4 regions of the Paenibacillus rhizovicinus genome follow, and region 3 is predicted to be linked to each of the others. Evidence: a T-box and tRNA genes for the amino acid it is inferred to sense, from the RefSeq annotation. Region 3 holds a T-box; the other regions hold tRNA genes.
The links. The T-box of region 3 lies ahead of metG (methionine--tRNA ligase). A T-box ahead of a tRNA ligase gene usually reads a tRNA of that ligase, here a tRNA-Met.

Region 1: it encodes a tRNA-Met, which carries the amino acid that the T-box ahead of metG (methionine--tRNA ligase) is inferred to sense. The anticodon was not compared.
Region 2: it encodes a tRNA-Met, which carries the amino acid that the T-box ahead of metG (methionine--tRNA ligase) is inferred to sense. The anticodon was not compared.
Region 4: it encodes a tRNA-Met, which carries the amino acid that the T-box ahead of metG (methionine--tRNA ligase) is inferred to sense. The anticodon was not compared.

What each region holds. Positions count from the first base shown of each region.
Region 1 covers NZ_CP048286.1:4,535,191-4,539,380, reverse strand. Annotated here, with positions in the region: gene GZH47_RS20385 (helix-turn-helix domain-containing protein) at 1-1,073, shown strand, start outside; gene GZH47_RS20380 (VOC family protein) at 1,105-1,608, shown strand; tRNA gene GZH47_RS20375 (tRNA-Gly) at 1,801-1,871, opposite strand; tRNA gene GZH47_RS20370 (tRNA-Pro) at 1,884-1,960, opposite strand; tRNA gene GZH47_RS20365 (tRNA-Arg) at 1,989-2,065, opposite strand; tRNA gene GZH47_RS20360 (tRNA-Gly) at 2,072-2,146, opposite strand; tRNA gene GZH47_RS20355 (tRNA-Leu) at 2,150-2,236, opposite strand; tRNA gene GZH47_RS20350 (tRNA-Lys) at 2,250-2,322, opposite strand; tRNA gene GZH47_RS20345 (tRNA-Thr) at 2,334-2,409, opposite strand; tRNA gene GZH47_RS20340 (tRNA-Asp) at 2,455-2,531, opposite strand; tRNA gene GZH47_RS20335 (tRNA-Met) at 2,574-2,650, opposite strand; tRNA gene GZH47_RS20330 (tRNA-Val) at 2,677-2,752, opposite strand; tRNA gene GZH47_RS20325 (tRNA-Glu) at 2,829-2,903, opposite strand; tRNA gene GZH47_RS20320 (tRNA-Ser) at 2,923-3,013, opposite strand; tRNA gene GZH47_RS20315 (tRNA-Asn) at 3,018-3,093, opposite strand; tRNA gene GZH47_RS20310 (tRNA-Ala) at 3,111-3,186, opposite strand; tRNA gene GZH47_RS20305 (tRNA-Ile) at 3,200-3,276, opposite strand; rRNA gene GZH47_RS20300 (23S ribosomal RNA) at 3,392-4,190, opposite strand, start outside.
Region 2 covers NZ_CP048286.1:4,808,942-4,813,131, forward strand. Annotated here, with positions in the region: rRNA gene GZH47_RS21590 (23S ribosomal RNA) at 1-1,295, shown strand, start outside; tRNA gene GZH47_RS21595 (tRNA-Asn) at 1,386-1,461, shown strand; tRNA gene GZH47_RS21600 (tRNA-Ser) at 1,467-1,557, shown strand; tRNA gene GZH47_RS21605 (tRNA-Glu) at 1,563-1,637, shown strand; tRNA gene GZH47_RS21610 (tRNA-Val) at 1,717-1,792, shown strand; tRNA gene GZH47_RS21615 (tRNA-Met) at 1,820-1,896, shown strand; tRNA gene GZH47_RS21620 (tRNA-Asp) at 1,931-2,007, shown strand; tRNA gene GZH47_RS21625 (tRNA-Phe) at 2,022-2,097, shown strand; tRNA gene GZH47_RS21630 (tRNA-Thr) at 2,123-2,198, shown strand; tRNA gene GZH47_RS21635 (tRNA-Tyr) at 2,206-2,289, shown strand; tRNA gene GZH47_RS21640 (tRNA-Trp) at 2,299-2,372, shown strand; tRNA gene GZH47_RS21645 (tRNA-His) at 2,393-2,468, shown strand; tRNA gene GZH47_RS21650 (tRNA-Gln) at 2,497-2,572, shown strand; tRNA gene GZH47_RS21655 (tRNA-Gly) at 2,578-2,652, shown strand; tRNA gene GZH47_RS21660 (tRNA-Cys) at 2,663-2,736, shown strand; tRNA gene GZH47_RS21665 (tRNA-Arg) at 2,752-2,828, shown strand; tRNA gene GZH47_RS21670 (tRNA-Leu) at 2,838-2,919, shown strand; gene GZH47_RS21675 (hypothetical protein) at 3,055-3,219, shown strand; gene GZH47_RS21680 (LiaF transmembrane domain-containing protein) at 3,548-3,835, shown strand; gene GZH47_RS21685 (PspA/IM30 family protein) at 3,931-4,190, shown strand, end outside.
Region 3 covers NZ_CP048286.1:751,529-755,718, reverse strand. Annotated here, with positions in the region: gene GZH47_RS03385 (DUF3900 domain-containing protein) at 1-216, shown strand, start outside; gene GZH47_RS03380 (ribosomal maturation YjgA family protein) at 307-672, shown strand; gene GZH47_RS03375 (aminoglycoside phosphotransferase family protein) at 764-1,705, shown strand; T-box leader at 1,756-2,033, shown strand; gene metG (methionine--tRNA ligase) at 2,304-3,944, shown strand; gene GZH47_RS03365 (SDR family NAD(P)-dependent oxidoreductase) at 4,066-4,190, shown strand, end outside.
Region 4 covers NZ_CP048286.1:3,245,700-3,249,889, forward strand. Annotated here, with positions in the region: gene GZH47_RS14395 (alanine racemase) at 1-95, shown strand, start outside; gene GZH47_RS14400 (RidA family protein) at 142-606, shown strand; tRNA gene GZH47_RS14405 (tRNA-Gly) at 681-751, opposite strand; tRNA gene GZH47_RS14410 (tRNA-Pro) at 765-841, opposite strand; tRNA gene GZH47_RS14415 (tRNA-Cys) at 874-944, opposite strand; tRNA gene GZH47_RS14420 (tRNA-Gly) at 954-1,028, opposite strand; tRNA gene GZH47_RS14425 (tRNA-Leu) at 1,032-1,118, opposite strand; tRNA gene GZH47_RS14430 (tRNA-Leu) at 1,129-1,214, opposite strand; tRNA gene GZH47_RS14435 (tRNA-Lys) at 1,231-1,303, opposite strand; tRNA gene GZH47_RS14440 (tRNA-Gln) at 1,313-1,388, opposite strand; tRNA gene GZH47_RS14445 (tRNA-Tyr) at 1,396-1,479, opposite strand; tRNA gene GZH47_RS14450 (tRNA-Thr) at 1,487-1,562, opposite strand; tRNA gene GZH47_RS14455 (tRNA-Phe) at 1,585-1,660, opposite strand; tRNA gene GZH47_RS14460 (tRNA-Asp) at 1,675-1,751, opposite strand; tRNA gene GZH47_RS14465 (tRNA-Met) at 1,788-1,864, opposite strand; tRNA gene GZH47_RS14470 (tRNA-Val) at 1,891-1,966, opposite strand; tRNA gene GZH47_RS14475 (tRNA-Glu) at 2,043-2,117, opposite strand; tRNA gene GZH47_RS14480 (tRNA-Ser) at 2,141-2,231, opposite strand; tRNA gene GZH47_RS14485 (tRNA-Asn) at 2,237-2,312, opposite strand; tRNA gene GZH47_RS14490 (tRNA-Ala) at 2,330-2,405, opposite strand; tRNA gene GZH47_RS14495 (tRNA-Ile) at 2,419-2,495, opposite strand; rRNA gene GZH47_RS14500 (23S ribosomal RNA) at 2,612-4,190, opposite strand, start outside.

The DNA of each region.
Region 1 (4,190 bases), 3.3 Mb from region 3:
CCGGCATCCATTACAGCTTCGAACCGATCCGCCTCGGCGAGCAGTTCGCCTACATGGAGGATAAGGAGCAATCGGAACGATTCCCCGATATCAAAGTCATCCGGTTCCAGCCGGGTACGATGGCAGCCTATCTGCATATTTCGGAACAGGAAGCCGGCATGGAGAACGAAGCGTTTCGCATCGTTTACGAGAAGCTGGCGGTTAACGGCTCGGCCGTGAAGCGCAAGACGCGGATTTTCGGCTATAACGTGGACCTGCCGAACGTGGACGGCCATCCCCGATATGGGTACCGGGTGCTGGTGCTGACGAATGAGCCAAGCCTCCCTGACGGCGACTTTGAAGAAGAACCGTTCCCTGGAGGTCTGTATGCTGTTAGGAAGATCGCCGCAGCCTCCCCCGAAACCGTTCAGGATGGCTGGAATCGGCTCGTATCCGAATGGCTGCCGAAGAGCAGTTTCGAACTTGGCCGTCCTCCGTATATCGAGGAGTTCATTGCCTACAACGGAAAAGTGACGCGGATGCATCTCTTCCTTCCCGTTCTCCGCAAGCGCCATCGGGAGTCGATCGAAATCGTTCGGCTATCGGAAAGACGAGCGTATTGTTTCCGCGGATACGGCGAAGAAGCCCAGACTCTTGCCGAGCAGCGGCTCATGGATTGGCATGCGACGGGCAGAGCGGATTGCGGGGAGAGACGGGTGGCAAACGAAGATCGCTATTACATGTCCTTTCCGTACGGCGTGCGGGAAGCGGCAGACTACTGGTGGGAGAACGGCTTCATCTCGGCCCCGCAGGAGTTGGCCTTGAACACCGCACCGACCGCGTCGTGGGACGGACCCGAGGAGCGGCGCTTCGATGCCGGCGATTACGCGTGCTGCGTGACGAAGACCTACGGCTTATTGACCGGCGTGCTCGATAACATGCATCGCTGGATCGCCGCGAGCGAGAGCTATCGGCTGGACGAAGGGCGCCAATGGTACGCGGAATATCGCGCCTTGCCTGGCATGGATGTTGAACGGGATACCATTGTGAGCATTTATCTGCCTATCCGGCCATCGAGGGAGCATCACCCATGAACACCCAAAGAAAAGATAACGGAGGTCAGTCATGAGCCAACTGCCGAAGCATCGACCCGACCCGGAAAGTTACCGGCCGTTAATCGTGCCGGCTTCATTCAAAATCATTCAGGGAGGCATGTCCGTGAATCAACCGCATGCAACAAACGAAGGCGCCTTGCCCGTAAGTCCCGTGAAAAATAAAGTCGGCAGTTATTTCGTCCCCGTGCGCGACATCGAGAAATCCCGCAGCTGGTATTGTCGGGTACTCGCCTTAGACGAGAACAGCTGCGAAATTATCGGCGGCCACCTGTGCCCGCTGCCAATGGAAGGCACGGGACTCATCCTGGATACGATGCCAATGTGGGGCGGAGAAGAACCGGGCGGCGCGCCGTCCATCTCGACGCCGGCATTTATGCTGTTGACCGCCGACCTGCAAGGGTCGCTCGACTACATGAAACAGCTCGGCGTCGAGCTGGTGACGGAGATCATGCATGACCACTGGTTCGTAGTCAAAGATCCGGACGGCAATAAACTGATGATCTGCCGTGAATAAATGGTAGTGTTCACAGGTCCACTGACGGGTCGTCCAAGTCAGAAATAATTTGCCCCCTCTGATTGCAGCGACTTCCCCAACATCACACGCTCACGGACCGCACGTCCTCCACTCAGCTTTAAGCCGCCAATAGCAGCCGAAAACAACAAAAAGCCTTTTATCCAACGGGATAAAAGGCTTCTTATAAATGAAAGCGGGTGATGGGAATCGAACCCACGCTATTAGCTTGGAAGGCTAAAGTTCTACCATTGAACTACACCCGCATGATAAGGAAATGGTCGGGATGACACGATTTGAACATGCGACCCCCTGGTCCCAAACCAGGTGCTCTACCAAGCTGAGCTACATCCCGTTAACGCATGAAACGCTTGATTAAAAAATGGCGCGCCCTGAGAGATTCGAACTCCCGGCCTTTTGATTCGTAGTCAAACGCTCTATCCAGCTGAGCTAAGGGCGCAAAATATGGAGCGGAAGACGGGAATCGAACCCGCGACCCTCGCCTTGGCAAGGCGATGCTCTACCGCTGAGCCACTTCCGCAATTGGTGCGGTCAAGAGGACTCGAACCTCCACGTCATTGCTGACACTAGAACCTGAATCTAGCGCGTCTGCCAATTCCGCCATGACCGCAAAACAAGAAAAGTGAGTCATGTAGGATTCGAACCTACGACACCCTGATTAAAAGTCAGGTGCTCTACCAACTGAGCTAATGACTCGAACAAAAAAATGGTGCCGGCGATAGGAGTCGAACCCACGACCTACTGATTACAAGTCAGTTGCTCTACCAACTGAGCTACACCGGCATGATGCGAAACATATTGAAACGCCTATTGAGCAAGTGAATTAAATGGCGGAGCCGACGGGATTCGAACCCGCGGTCTCCTGCGTGACAGGCAGGCATGTTGGGCCACTACACCACGGCTCCGTATAAACATTCACTTCGGAACTTGTCCGAACTTGTCTCAATTGGTTGCGGGGGCAGGATTTGAACCTGCGGCCTTCGGGTTATGAGCCCGACGAGCTACCGGGCTGCTCCACCCCGCGTCATTTCAAGCCTAGCTATGCATTTATGGTGGAGGCTGACGGGATCGAACCGCCGACCCTCTGCTTGTAAGGCAGATGCTCTCCCAGCTGAGCTAAGCCTCCATAAAGTTTAACCCCGGGGTCCCCGAAAAGTACTCGGATTAACCTGCAGCGCATTACTTCACTTTTGGGGGTAAATTGGTGACCCGTAGGGGACTCGAACCCCTGTTACCTCCGTGAAAGGGAGGTGTCTTAACCACTTGACCAACGGGCCTTATTCCTTGAAACAAATCTGGCGGAGAAGGAGGGATTCGAACCCTCGCACCACTTACGCAGTCTAACCCCTTAGCAGAGGGTCCCCTTGAGCCACTTGGGTACTTCTCCATATTGGCTCCCCGAACAGGACTCGAACCTGTGACAACTCGATTAACAGTCGAGTGCTCTACCAACTGAGCTATCAGGGAATAGGTGAAACAAGTATTGGTGGAGCCAAGCGGGATCGAACCGCTGACCTCCTGCTTGCAAGGCAGGCGCTCTCCCAGCTGAGCTATGGCCCCGTAAAGGAAGATATGGTTGGCCTTAGTGGACTCGAACCACCGACCTCACCCTTATCAGGGGTGCGCTCTAACCAGCTGAGCTAAAGGCCAATAAAAAACCCACTGCAAGGTGGGATTCTCTTTAAATGGTTATAGAGATAACACCTTGAAAACTGGATACGAATCCTTGCAGAACATTTAGCTGGTTGTCTCTGGGTAGAGACGTTAGGATAAGCCCTCGACCGATTAGTATTCGTCAGCTCCACGCATTGCTGCGCTTCCACCTCGAACCTATCAACCTCGTCGTCTTCAAGGGGTCTTACATACTGGGAAATCTCATCTTGAGGGGGGCTTCACGCTTAGATGCTTTCAGCGCTTATCCCGTCCGCACTTGGCTACCCAGCGATGCTCCTGGCGGAACAACTGGTACACCAGCGGTGCGTCCATCCCGGTCCTCTCGTACTAAGGACAGCTCCTCTCAAATTTCCTGCGCCCACGACAGATAGGGACCGAACTGTCTCACGACGTTCTGAACCCAGCTCGCGTACCGCTTTAATGGGCGAACAGCCCAACCCTTGGGACCTACTTCAGCCCCAGGATGCGATGAGCCGACATCGAGGTGCCAAACCTCCCCGTCGATGTGGACTCTTGGGGGAGATAAGCCTGTTATCCCCAGGGTAGCTTTTATCCGTTGAGCGATGGCCCTTCCATGCGGTACCACCGGATCACTAAGCCCGACTTTCGTCCCTGCTCGACTTGTAGGTCTCGCAGTCAAGCTCCCTTATGCCTTTGCACGCTACGAATGATTTCCAACCATTCTGAGGGAACCTTTGGGCGCCTCCGTTACATTTTAGGAGGCGACCGCCCCAGTCAAACTGCCCACCTGACACGGTCCCTGTACCGGATTACGGTACCAGGTTAGAACTCCGATACGATCAGGGTGGTATCCCAACGATGCCTCCACCGAAGCTGGCGCTCCGATTTCTAAGGCTCCCACCTATCCTGTACAGATCGTACCAAAGTCC
Region 2 (4,190 bases), 3.0 Mb from region 3:
AGCCAGGTGAAGGTGCCCGTACCGCAAACCGACACAGGTAGTCGAGCAGAGTATGCTAAGGCGCTCGGAAGAACTCTCGTTAAGGAACTCGGCAAAATGACCCCGTAACTTCGGGAGAAGGGTGCCTCGGTAGGGTGAATAGCCCGAGGGGGCCGCAGTGAAAAGGCCCAAGCGACTGTTTAGCAAAAACACAGGTCTGTGCGAAGCCGTAAGGCGAAGTATACGGGCTGACGCCTGCCCGGTGCTGGAAGGTTAAGGGGAGTGGTTAGCCGCAAGGCGAAGCTATGAACCGAAGCCCCAGTAAACGGCGGCCGTAACTATAACGGTCCTAAGGTAGCGAAATTCCTTGTCAGGTAAATTCTGACCCGCACGAATGGCGTAACGACTTGGGCGCTGTCTCAACGAGAGATCCGGTGAAATTTTAATACCTGTGAAGATGCAGGTTACCCGCGACAAGACGGAAAGACCCCATGGAGCTTTACTGCAGCTTGATATTGGACTTTGGTACGATCTGTACAGGATAGGTGGGAGCCTTAGAAATCGGAGCGCCAGCTTCGATGGAGGCATCGTTGGGATACCACCCTGATCGTATCGGAGTTCTAACCTGGTACCGTAATCCGGTACAGGGACCGTGTCAGGTGGGCAGTTTGACTGGGGCGGTCGCCTCCTAAAATGTAACGGAGGCGCCCAAAGGTTCCCTCAGAATGGTTGGAAATCATTCGTAGCGTGCAAAGGCATAAGGGAGCTTGACTGCGAGACCTACAAGTCGAGCAGGGACGAAAGTCGGGCTTAGTGATCCGGTGGTACCGCATGGAAGGGCCATCGCTCAACGGATAAAAGCTACCCTGGGGATAACAGGCTTATCTCCCCCAAGAGTCCACATCGACGGGGAGGTTTGGCACCTCGATGTCGGCTCATCGCATCCTGGGGCTGAAGTAGGTCCCAAGGGTTGGGCTGTTCGCCCATTAAAGCGGTACGCGAGCTGGGTTCAGAACGTCGTGAGACAGTTCGGTCCCTATCTGTCGTGGGCGTAGGAAATTTGAGAGGAGCTGTCCTTAGTACGAGAGGACCGGGATGGACGCACCGCTGGTGTACCAGTTGTTCCGCCAGGAGCATCGCTGGGTAGCCAAGTGCGGACGGGATAAGCGCTGAAAGCATCTAAGCGTGAAGCCCCCCTCAAGATGAGATTTCCCAGTATGTAAGACCCCTTGAAGACGACGAGGTTGATAGGTTCGAGGTGGAAGCGCAGCAATGCGTGGAGCTGACGAATACTAATCGGTCGAGGGCTTATCCAAGAACATGCTCTTTAGCTAAGCTAAGCAAGAAACCTTCGCAAAAGTTCGTATCCAGTTTTCAGGGTGTAAGTTGCCCGAATAACATACTGTTCCCTGATAGCTCAGTTGGTAGAGCACTCGACTGTTAATCGAGTTGTCACAGGTTCGAGTCCTGTTCGGGGAGCCATTTCTGGAGAGCTGTCCGAGTGGTCGAAGGAGCACGATTGGAAATCGTGTAGGCGCTAACCGCGTCTCGAGGGTTCGAATCCCTCGCTCTCCGCCAGATACGGCCCGTTGGTCAAGTGGTTAAGACACCTCCCTTTCACGGAGGTAACAGGGGTTCGAGTCCCCTACGGGTCACCAATTTCTCTAAAAATTCTTCAAAAAATGACTTGCAATGAGCATAGTAAATGAGTTATAGTATTACTTGTCGCTCAAACATGGAGGCTTAGCTCAGCTGGGAGAGCATCTGCCTTACAAGCAGAGGGTCGGCGGTTCGATCCCGTCAGCCTCCACCATAATTGCATAGCAATGATTTCTAATGACGCGGGGTGGAGCAGCCCGGTAGCTCGTCGGGCTCATAACCCGAAGGCCGCAGGTTCAAATCCTGCCCCCGCAACCAATTATCTTCGGTGTCTTACCGAGAATTATAATGTGGAGCCGTGGTGTAGTGGCCCAACATGCCTGCCTGTCACGCAGGAGACCGCGGGTTCGAATCCCGTCGGCTCCGCCATTATAACCAAGTAAGGCTCGGTAGCTCAGTTGGTAGAGCAGAGGACTGAAAATCCTCGTGTCGGCGGTTCGATTCCGTCCCGAGCCACCATTTAAGACAAGCAATAAGTTAATATGCCGGTGTAGCTCAGTTGGTAGAGCAACTGACTTGTAATCAGTAGGTCGTGGGTTCGACTCCTATCGCCGGCACCATTTTCATGGAGGATTAGCGAAGTGGCCAAACGCGGGAGACTGTAAATCTCTTCCTCACGGTTCGGTGGTTCGAATCCATCATCCTCCACCACTTTTTTATAGGGGCATAGTTTAAGGGTAGAACAGCGGTCTCCAAAACCGTTAGTGTGGGTTCAATTCCTGCTGCCCCTGCCAATTTCAAATAGTTATATATGGCGATCGTGGCGAAGTGGTTAACGCACCGGTTTGTGGATCCGGCATTCGTGGGTTCAATTCCCATCGGTCGCCCCATTTTAACTATAAGTATGAAATTAAATGTTGGGGATTAGCCAAGCGGTAAGGCAACGGACTTTGACTCCGTCATTCCCTAGGTTCGAATCCTAGATCCCCAGCCATTTACGCGGAAGTGGCTCAGCGGTAGAGCATCGCCTTGCCAAGGCGAGGGTCGCGGGTTCGATTCCCGTCTTCCGCTCCATTCTTCATCTGGCGCCATAGCCAAGTGGTAAGGCAGAGCTCTGCAAAAGCTTTACCCCCAGTTCGAGTCTGGGTGGCGCCTCCACAACTTCATTAATTTGTGCCCTTAGCTCAGCTGGATAGAGCGTTTGACTACGAATCAAAAGGTCAGGAGTTCGAATCTCTTAGGGCACGCCAACAAAAAATGCCGGCGTGGCGGAATGGCAGACGCGCGCGACTCAAAATCGTGAGGGAAACCGTGGAGGTTCGAGTCCTCTCGCCGGCACCACTTTTACAATGAATAACGAAAACATAGACGCTGATTGGACATAGTCCAGTCGGCGTTTTTTCGTTTATAGTGTTGTTCAACTTCTCGGCGCTTTGTACATATACATCTGTAAACGATGTTGAGGAGAGGATGCCGATGACCGACTTCGAAGAAAGACTGATTGCCGTATTGAAAGACATCAAAAGCGAATTAAGTATGGTGAGTAAGCGGTTGGACTCCATTTCCGATCATATCGATGATTCGAGAAGAAGCTTGGATGTATTGAATGAGTTAGTACAGGTAATTGCTTATTCGGATTGACGTGCTGAAGTACGTGGATTAGGAAAATCGCTTATTCAAGCCTGTTGGATCACTGATCTTGCAGGCTTTTTGTCATCTCTACTTATATCTTCATCAGAACTACACCGGAGAAGCGGATAATGTGATAGGCTGCGTATGAAAGCGGCAGTTCAGTCTGAGGGTCTGTAGAGTCCCCGCCTGAGGTCTAGGGTGAAATACCGTCGCGGGTCCGTTTTGAAGAATGCGAAAACAACCTACAATAAGGACATAAGCAAGAAACGAAACATCAGCAACGCAAAGCACGTAATGAGCTAGTAAGATTGATCGAATTGAGAGGCGGTGACATAACATGAACGGAAAAAATGCACTTGGCGCGGTTTTGGTTGTTTTTGGCGGATTGATGGTGATGAAGTTTCTTGGCATTCACCTCGGTTGGATCGTTGGACTTCTGATGCCTTTCATCCTGATTGGTCTTGGCGTTGTCGGGGTTAGAAACGACAGCAAAGTAATCGGCTCGATCCTGATCGTCGTAGGCGGCTTGATGCTTCTCCCGAAACTCTTCGGCTTGTTCTCGCTTCTGCTTGCGATCGTATTGATCGTATGGGGCGTGGCGATGTTTAAAGGAAAGCGAATTTAATCTATCACCTGGTTTGAATCGCAGTAATGACGGTAAAAGACATTTCGGATAAGCCGCAATAATCGTTAACGTTCGGAACGAAGGAGGATCAAGCAATGAGCATTTTGCGAAGAGTGAGGGACATGACGGCTGCGACGTTGAACGAGCGGCTGGAGAAGGCCGAGGATCCCGTTAAGCTGATCGATCAGTTTCTATGGTCGACGCGGGAGGAAATCATTCAGGCCGAGAAATTGTATCAACAGTGCGCAGGACACGGCAACCATTTGAAAACGCAATGGCTGCAAGCGGAGCAATTGAAAGAAAAACGCGAACAGCAAGCCATCATCGCGTTGAAAGCAGGCGAAGAGCATGTTGC
Region 3 (4,190 bases):
GTTTCGGTGAAGGGCCCGCTTGCGGAGTTCGGGCAAACGATTCATTTTGCCACTTACAACGGACGTTATGTCGCGCTTATCGAAGGAGACTTCTTCCAGTTCGACCGCAGCATGTCGCCGGTGGAGCTGCTGCAGCCGCCGGATTTGCTGGAGGTGCTGGAATTCGTCGGGAAGAGCAAGGAGAAGGAGCAGCCGAAGGATAATCTGCCTTACTAGCGGTACGCGGAGCGCTAGTTTCGGAGGCGCCGCGGAGGGAGTGAGCAGGTCATGCCGCAGACCCGGAGAAGGATAGGGTACGCCCTATCGATGCTAGGCGCGATTGTGCTGGGGCTTGCTTCCAGGCGTTTCGCCGATCAGCTTCCGCCTTGGCTGGCAGAGCATGCGGGCGATGCGCTGTGGGCGGCGATGATATATTGCGGCTGCCGCCTGCTGCGGCCTGGCCGCCGTATTCGATTCGCCGGGGCCGTCAGCTTCTTATTCTGCTGCGCGATCGAATGCAGTCAGCTCTATCAGGCGGACTGGCTGAACGACATCCGTCATACGACGATCGGCGGCCTCGTGCTCGGAGAGGGCTTCCTGGCTGTTGACTTGGCGCGGTACGCAGCCGGTATAGGCTCGGCGATGCTCGCGGACATGGCCGCGCTGCATGCTGCGGGGAGCAATCGAACATAATCAGGCGATTGGCAGGGCGATTGCAGTCCGCAATCGTCTGTTTGTGTCTGGACTAGCGGTGAACATAATGATGCGAGAAGGGGTGCTGCACATGGGGAACGACAAGCGGATCGATGCCGAACTGCTTCGCGGCCGGATATCGAACTTGAACGACAGCTCTCGGCTGGAGCATTTGAATAAAGGCTATTCCAGCGACGTGAAATACGTCGTATACGGCGGCGATGGCCGACCGCAATCGATTCTTCGTACATACGCGATCAGCCAAGAAGCAGGGAAACGGATGGAATACGACAATCTGCTGCTTGCTGCGGCGAACGGCGCGAAATGCTCCAAGCCCATTGCCATCGGCGTTCTTCCCGAACTGGAGCTTGGTTATATGATCGTCACTTATATCGACGGAGACGAGGCTGCCGAGGCGCTTCCGAGTTTGAGCGAGCAAGTCCAGTTCGCGATCGGCGTTCAAGCCGGCGAAGAGCTGCAGCTCCTGAACCGAATCGGCTGCCCGGTGCCGATGGCTTCTTGGCAGGAGAGAATGCTTGCGAAACATCGCCGATATCGGACGGCTTATGCCGGCTGCGGCGTATCCATTCGCGGAGAAGCGAAGCTGCTCGCTTTTCTCGACGATCATCTGCGGTTGATGGAGGATCGGCCGAACCGTTTTCAGCATGACGATTTTCATCCCGCGAACTTGATCGTGAAAGATGGCGCCTTGTCCGGCGTGATCGATTTCAACCGCTGCGACTGGGGCGATCCCGTCCATGAATTCGTGAAAGTAGGCATGTTCAGCGCCGAGGTCAGCGTTCCGTTCGCGATCGGGCAAATCCAAGGCTATCATGGACTCGGGGATCCGAATGAACCATTTTGGCGGCTGTATTCGCTGTACTTGGGCATGACGATGATTTCATCGGTCGTCTGGACGCTGCAGGTGGTGCCTGGTGAAATCGATGACATGCTGGCGCGGATTCAACGGGTACTCGACGATCATGACGGATTTGATCGCATCGTGCCGAAATGGTATTCGGCGGGTAAATAGGCTTGACTTAGAATACCGAATTGACTATGATTTGGAATAATCGGAATATTCAAATAGCGATGAAGAGAAAGAGTACCTAGGCGAGTTCTTTGGAACAGAGAGCCCCGGCAGCTGAGAAGGGGTAAAGGCGAACCTTGGGAATATGGTCTCCGAGCTGCGCATCGAAACCGCTTGCGGTCGTAGGCTGCGCCGGGTCCCGCACCCGTTACCGTGCTAGGGTATACCCGCATTCGGTTTGGTTTGGAATGCGTCGTACCTGAAGAGGGGCGTGCCGCGAGGCATGAACGAAAATGGGTGGTACCGCGTGAGCACAGCTCTCGTCCCTTTGGGGATGAGAGCTTTTTTGCGTTCTGTTTTAGCTGTTTCACAACCAAATTTAAGCTTATGCTTTCGAAGCTGTTTTGTTTAATGTGCCGGAATGCTCGGCTTGGCTTCGCCCACAAAACTTGAGCTTATGCTTTCGAAGTAGTTTTGTTTTTCTAGCCGAAGTACTCGGCTAGGCTTCGCACACAAAACTTAAGCTTATGCTTTCGAAGTAGTTTTGTTTTTCTAGCCGAAGTACTCGGCTAGAAAAACAAAACTTTAGGAGGAACCCGAAATGACCATTTTCATCGGAGGCGCCTGGCCTTATGCGAACGGTTCGCTGCATTTGGGACGATTGGCGAGTTTGCTGCCCGGCGACGTGCTGGCCCGTTATTTTCGTTTGAAAGGCGAAGAGGTGCTGTATGTCTCGGGAAGCGACTGCCATGGAACGCCGGTTGCGGTTCAAGCGCTGCAAGAGGGCGTTGCGCCGGGCGATATCGCGGATCGTTATCATGCCGAATTTGCCGACTGCTTCGAACGGCTTGGATTTACGTACGACTGCTATACGCGGACGGATCAGCCTCATCATCATCGCGTTGTCCGGCAGTTGTTTCTGGATTTGCTGGCGAACGGCTGTTTGTATGCGAGATCGACGCTCCAAACGTATTGCGAGACGGACCGGCGCTTCCTGCCCGACCGCTACGTGGAAGGGATATGTCCGGTTTGCGGGAACCGCGCGCGCGGCGATCAATGCGAATCCTGTTCTACGCTGCTGGATCCGTCCGATCTGATCGACAGAACATGCAAGCTTTGCGGCAATCCGCCGATAGAGCGGGAGACCGAGCATTATTATCTGGCACTGTCGAAGTTCCAAACGGCATTGACCGATTACGCCGCGGCGCACGCGCAGGACTGGAAGGACAACGCGGTGCAGCTGACGAAACGCTACCTTGAGGAAGGTCTCCAAGACCGGGCCGCTACCCGGGATTTGGACTGGGGCGTCGACGTGCCGCTGGAAGGATTCGAGGACAAGAAAATCTATGTTTGGATCGAAGCGGTCAGCGGTTATTTGTCGGCGAGCAAGCAGTGGAGCGCAGAGTCCGGCGGCAGCTGGGAGTCGTTCTGGCTCGATGGACGCAACGAGATTACGGCTTATTACGTGCACGGCAAAGACAACATCCCGTTTCATACGCTGATTTGGCCGGCGATTCTGCTGGGAGCAGGCGGACTCCATCTGCCGGATCGGATCATCTCGAGCGAATACATGACGCTGGAGGGCAAGAAATTCTCGACCAGCAGCAACTGGGCCGTATGGGTACCGGACGTGCTGAGCCGATATCAGCCGGATTCCATACGCTACTTCCTGATCGCGAACGGACCCGAGAAGCGGGATACCGATTTCTCGTGGCGGGAATTCATTCACAGTCATAACGGGGAGCTGCTCGGGGCATTCGGAAATTTCGTCAATCGGACGCTGGCGTTCATCGATAAATCATTCGACGGCATCGTACCGGAAGGCGCTGTGAGCGAGGAATGGAGCAAGGCGATCGAGAAGCTCTTCGCATCCTCCGGCGCGTTGATCGAACAGGGCCGATTGAAGGAAGCCTTGGAGCAGATCTTAGATCTGGTCCGGCGCGCGAACAAATATTACGACGAACAGAAGCCTTGGGCACAGTTCAAAATCGATAAAGCCGCATGCGGAGACACGCTTCACGCCTGCACGCAGCTCATCGTTAATTTGTCCCGCTTGCTGCACCCGTTCATCCCGTTCGCCTGCGAACGCATACGTACGTTTTTGGCATTGGAAGAGCCGGTCTGGGAACCTGCCTATATCCCGGCCGGAATACGAATCGAGCAGCTCGCGTTGTTGTTCCACCGCATCGATACGAGCCGAATCGAAGAGGAAATGAATCGGCTGAAGCAGCAACGGAGCTAAGCATCCGCATACGCTGCCGTGCTGAGTTGCGGGAAGTCGGATACGTTGGCCGCGCGCATGTCCCGGTATGTTACAATAAATGGATGGCAATCGCATGCGCCAATAATGAAGGAGGTCTTCTATGCCAACGCAAGGCAAAACCGCCGTCGTAACCGGCGCTTCGCGAGGAATCGGCGAAGCGCTCGCAGCCTCGCTGCTCGCGCAAGACTATCGGGTTTACGGCATTTCGCGATCTGCTTCGCCATC
Region 4 (4,190 bases), 2.5 Mb from region 3:
TCTGCAGCACGCTGAACCTGCACAACAAACTATACTGGGCCGAAGCCGGCCGATTCGATGAGCGGCCGATCTTGGCCCGCGGAATGCTTGAATAGCCATGCTAGCTCGTTTATCAGCTTGGATTGGGAGGAGAACGAAACCATGTCCGTTATCGAGAACCGATTGAAAGAACTCGGCATCGAGCTTCCTGCCGTCGGCAAGCCCAAATTCAGCTACATCCCCGCAAACCAAACCGGCAACCTGCTCTATCTCTCCGGTCAGGACTGCCGCATTGACGGCGTGTTGATGTTTGAGGGCAAGCTTGGCAGCGAGCTCACCATTGAACAAGGGCAGCAAGCGGCGCGTCAAGTCATCATTAACTGCCTCGCCGTCATGAAACATCATCTCGGCGATCTCGATCGTGTCGTCAAAATCGTCAAAATGCTCGCCTTCGTCAACAGCGCCCCGGGGTTCGCCGATCAGCCTTACGTCGTCAACGGCGCTTCCGATTTCCTAATCGACGTCTTCGGCGAGAACGGCCGGCACGCGCGATCCGCGATCGGTACGAGCGAGCTGCCCTTTCACACGCCCGTAGAAATCGAACTTATCGTAGAGATACGCGACTAGTCCCATCGAACCCGTTAGCAGCCAAAAAAGAGGCCTTTATCCGTTAGGATACAAGGCCTCTTATCATTAAGGTAAGCGGGTGATGGGAATCGAACCCACGCCATCAGCTTGGGAAGCTGAAGTTCTGCCATTGAACTACACCCGCAATCAAGCAGATATGGTCGGGATGACACGATTTGAACATGCGACCCCCTGGTCCCAAACCAGGTGCTCTACCAAGCTGAGCTACATCCCGTGAACAAAAGCAAATTCAAAACGAAACAGCCAAGGCGCCACCCAGATTCGAACTGGGGGTGAAGCTTTTGCAGAGCTTTGCCTTACCACTTGGCTATGGCGCCATACAAAAATGGAGCGGAAGACGGGAATCGAACCCGCGACCCTCGCCTTGGCAAGGCGATGCTCTACCGCTGAGCCACTTCCGCAATTGGTGCGGTCAAGAGGACTCGAACCTCCACGTCATTGCTGACACTAGAACCTGAATCTAGCGCGTCTGCCAATTCCGCCATGACCGCAAATATGTAATGGTGCGGTTGATGGGACTCGAACCCATACGCCCAGTGGGCACTACCCCCTCAAGATAGCGTGTCTGCCAATTCCACCACAACCGCATAAAACAAGGAAAAGTGAGTCATGTAGGATTCGAACCTACGACACCCTGATTAAAAGTCAGGTGCTCTACCAACTGAGCTAATGACTCAAACTAAAATGGCTGGGGATCTAGGATTCGAACCTAGGGAATGACGGAGTCAAAGTCCGTTGCCTTACCGCTTGGCTAATCCCCAATAAAAATGGTGGAGGATGATGGATTCGAACCACCGAACCGTGAGGAAGAGATTTACAGTCTCCCGCGTTTGGCCACTTCGCTAATCCTCCATGAAAATGGTGCCGGCGATAGGAGTCGAACCCACGACCTACTGATTACAAGTCAGTTGCTCTACCAACTGAGCTACACCGGCATATGTTGTTGCTTGTCTTAAATGGTGGCTCGGGACGGAATCGAACCGCCGACACGAGGATTTTCAGTCCTCTGCTCTACCGACTGAGCTACCGAGCCTTACTTGGTTATAATGGCGGAGCCGACGGGATTCGAACCCGCGGTCTCCTGCGTGACAGGCAGGCATGTTGGGCCACTACACCACGGCTCCACATTATAATTTCTCGGTAAGACACCGAAAGTAAATTGGTTGCGGGGGCAGGATTTGAACCTGCGGCCTTCGGGTTATGAGCCCGACGAGCTACCGGGCTGCTCCACCCCGCGTCATTTCAAGCCTTGCTATGCATTTATGGTGGAGGCTGACGGGATCGAACCGCCGACCCTCTGCTTGTAAGGCAGATGCTCTCCCAGCTGAGCTAAGCCTCCATAATGTTTAACCCCGGGTTCCCCGAAAAGTACTCGGATTAACCTGCAGCGCATTACTTCACTTTTGGGGGTAAATTGGTGACCCGTAGGGGACTCGAACCCCTGTTACCTCCGTGAAAGGGAGGTGTCTTAACCACTTGACCAACGGGCCTTGAACAAGAATAAGAAGAGTTCTGGCGGAGAGCGAGGGATTCGAACCCTCGAGACGCGGTTAGCGCCTACACGATTTCCAATCGTGCTCCTTCGACCACTCGGACAGCTCTCCAGAAATGGCTCCCCGAACAGGACTCGAACCTGTGACAACTCGATTAACAGTCGAGTGCTCTACCAACTGAGCTATCAGGGAATAGGTGAAACAAGTATTGGTGGAGCCAAGCGGGATCGAACCGCTGACCTCCTGCTTGCAAGGCAGGCGCTCTCCCAGCTGAGCTATGGCCCCGTAAAGGAAGATATGGTTGGCCTTAGTGGACTCGAACCACCGACCTCACCCTTATCAGGGGTGCGCTCTAACCAGCTGAGCTAAAGGCCAATAAAAAACCCACTGCAAGGTGGGATACTCTTTAAATGGTCATAGAGATAACACCTTGAAAACTGGATACGAAATCATTGCAGAACATTTAGCTGGTTGTCTCTGGGTAGAGACGTTAGGATAAGCCCTCGACCGATTAGTATTCGTCAGCTCCACGCATTGCTGCGCTTCCACCTCGAACCTATCAACCTCGTCGTCTTCAAGGGGTCTTACATACTGGGAAATCTCATCTTGAGGGGGGCTTCACGCTTAGATGCTTTCAGCGCTTATCCCGTCCGCACTTGGCTACCCAGCGATGCTCCTGGCGGAACAACTGGTACACCAGCGGTGCGTCCATCCCGGTCCTCTCGTACTAAGGACAGCTCCTCTCAAATTTCCTACGCCCACGACAGATAGGGACCGAACTGTCTCACGACGTTCTGAACCCAGCTCGCGTACCGCTTTAATGGGCGAACAGCCCAACCCTTGGGACCTACTTCAGCCCCAGGATGCGATGAGCCGACATCGAGGTGCCAAACCTCCCCGTCGATGTGGACTCTTGGGGGAGATAAGCCTGTTATCCCCAGGGTAGCTTTTATCCGTTGAGCGATGGCCCTTCCATGCGGTACCACCGGATCACTAAGCCCGACTTTCGTCCCTGCTCGACTTGTAGGTCTCGCAGTCAAGCTCCCTTATGCCTTTGCACGCTACGAATGATTTCCAACCATTCTGAGGGAACCTTTGGGCGCCTCCGTTACATTTTAGGAGGCGACCGCCCCAGTCAAACTGCCCACCTGACACGGTCCCTGTACCGGATTACGGTACCAGGTTAGAACTCCGATACGATCAGGGTGGTATCCCAACGATGCCTCCATCGAAGCTGGCGCTCCGATTTCTAAGGCTCCCACCTATCCTGTACAGATCGTACCAAAGTCCAATATCAAGCTGCAGTAAAGCTCCATGGGGTCTTTCCGTCTTGTCGCGGGTAACCTGCATCTTCACAGGTATTAAAATTTCACCGGATCTCTCGTTGAGACAGCGCCCAAGTCGTTACGCCATTCGTGCGGGTCAGAATTTACCTGACAAGGAATTTCGCTACCTTAGGACCGTTATAGTTACGGCCGCCGTTTACTGGGGCTTCGGTTCATAGCTTCGCCTTGCGGCTAACCACTCCCCTTAACCTTCCAGCACCGGGCAGGCGTCAGCCCGTATACTTCGCCTTACGGCTTCGCACAGACCTGTGTTTTTGCTAAACAGTCGCTTGGGCCTTTTCACTGCGGCCCCCTCGGGCTATTCACCCTACCGAGGCACCCCTTCTCCCGAAGTTACGGGGTCATTTTGCCGAGTTCCTTAACGAGAGTTCTTCCGAGCGCCTTAGCATACTCTGCTCGACTACCTGTGTCGGTTTGCGGTACGGGCACCTTCACCTGGCTAGAGGCTTTTCTTGGCAGCCTGAACTCATGACCTTCGCTACTGCAATTTTCGCTCCCCATCACAGCCCAGCCTTATCGATGTGCGGATTTGCCTACACATCAGCCTCACTGCTTGGACGGACATCCATCAGTCCGCGTCACTATCCTTCTGCGTCACCCCATTGCTCGTAACGGCTTACGGTGGTACAGGAATATCAACCTGTTGTCCTTCGACTACGCCTTTCGGCCTCGCCTTAGGTCCCGACTTACCCTGAGCGGACGAGCCTTCCTCAGGAATCCTTAG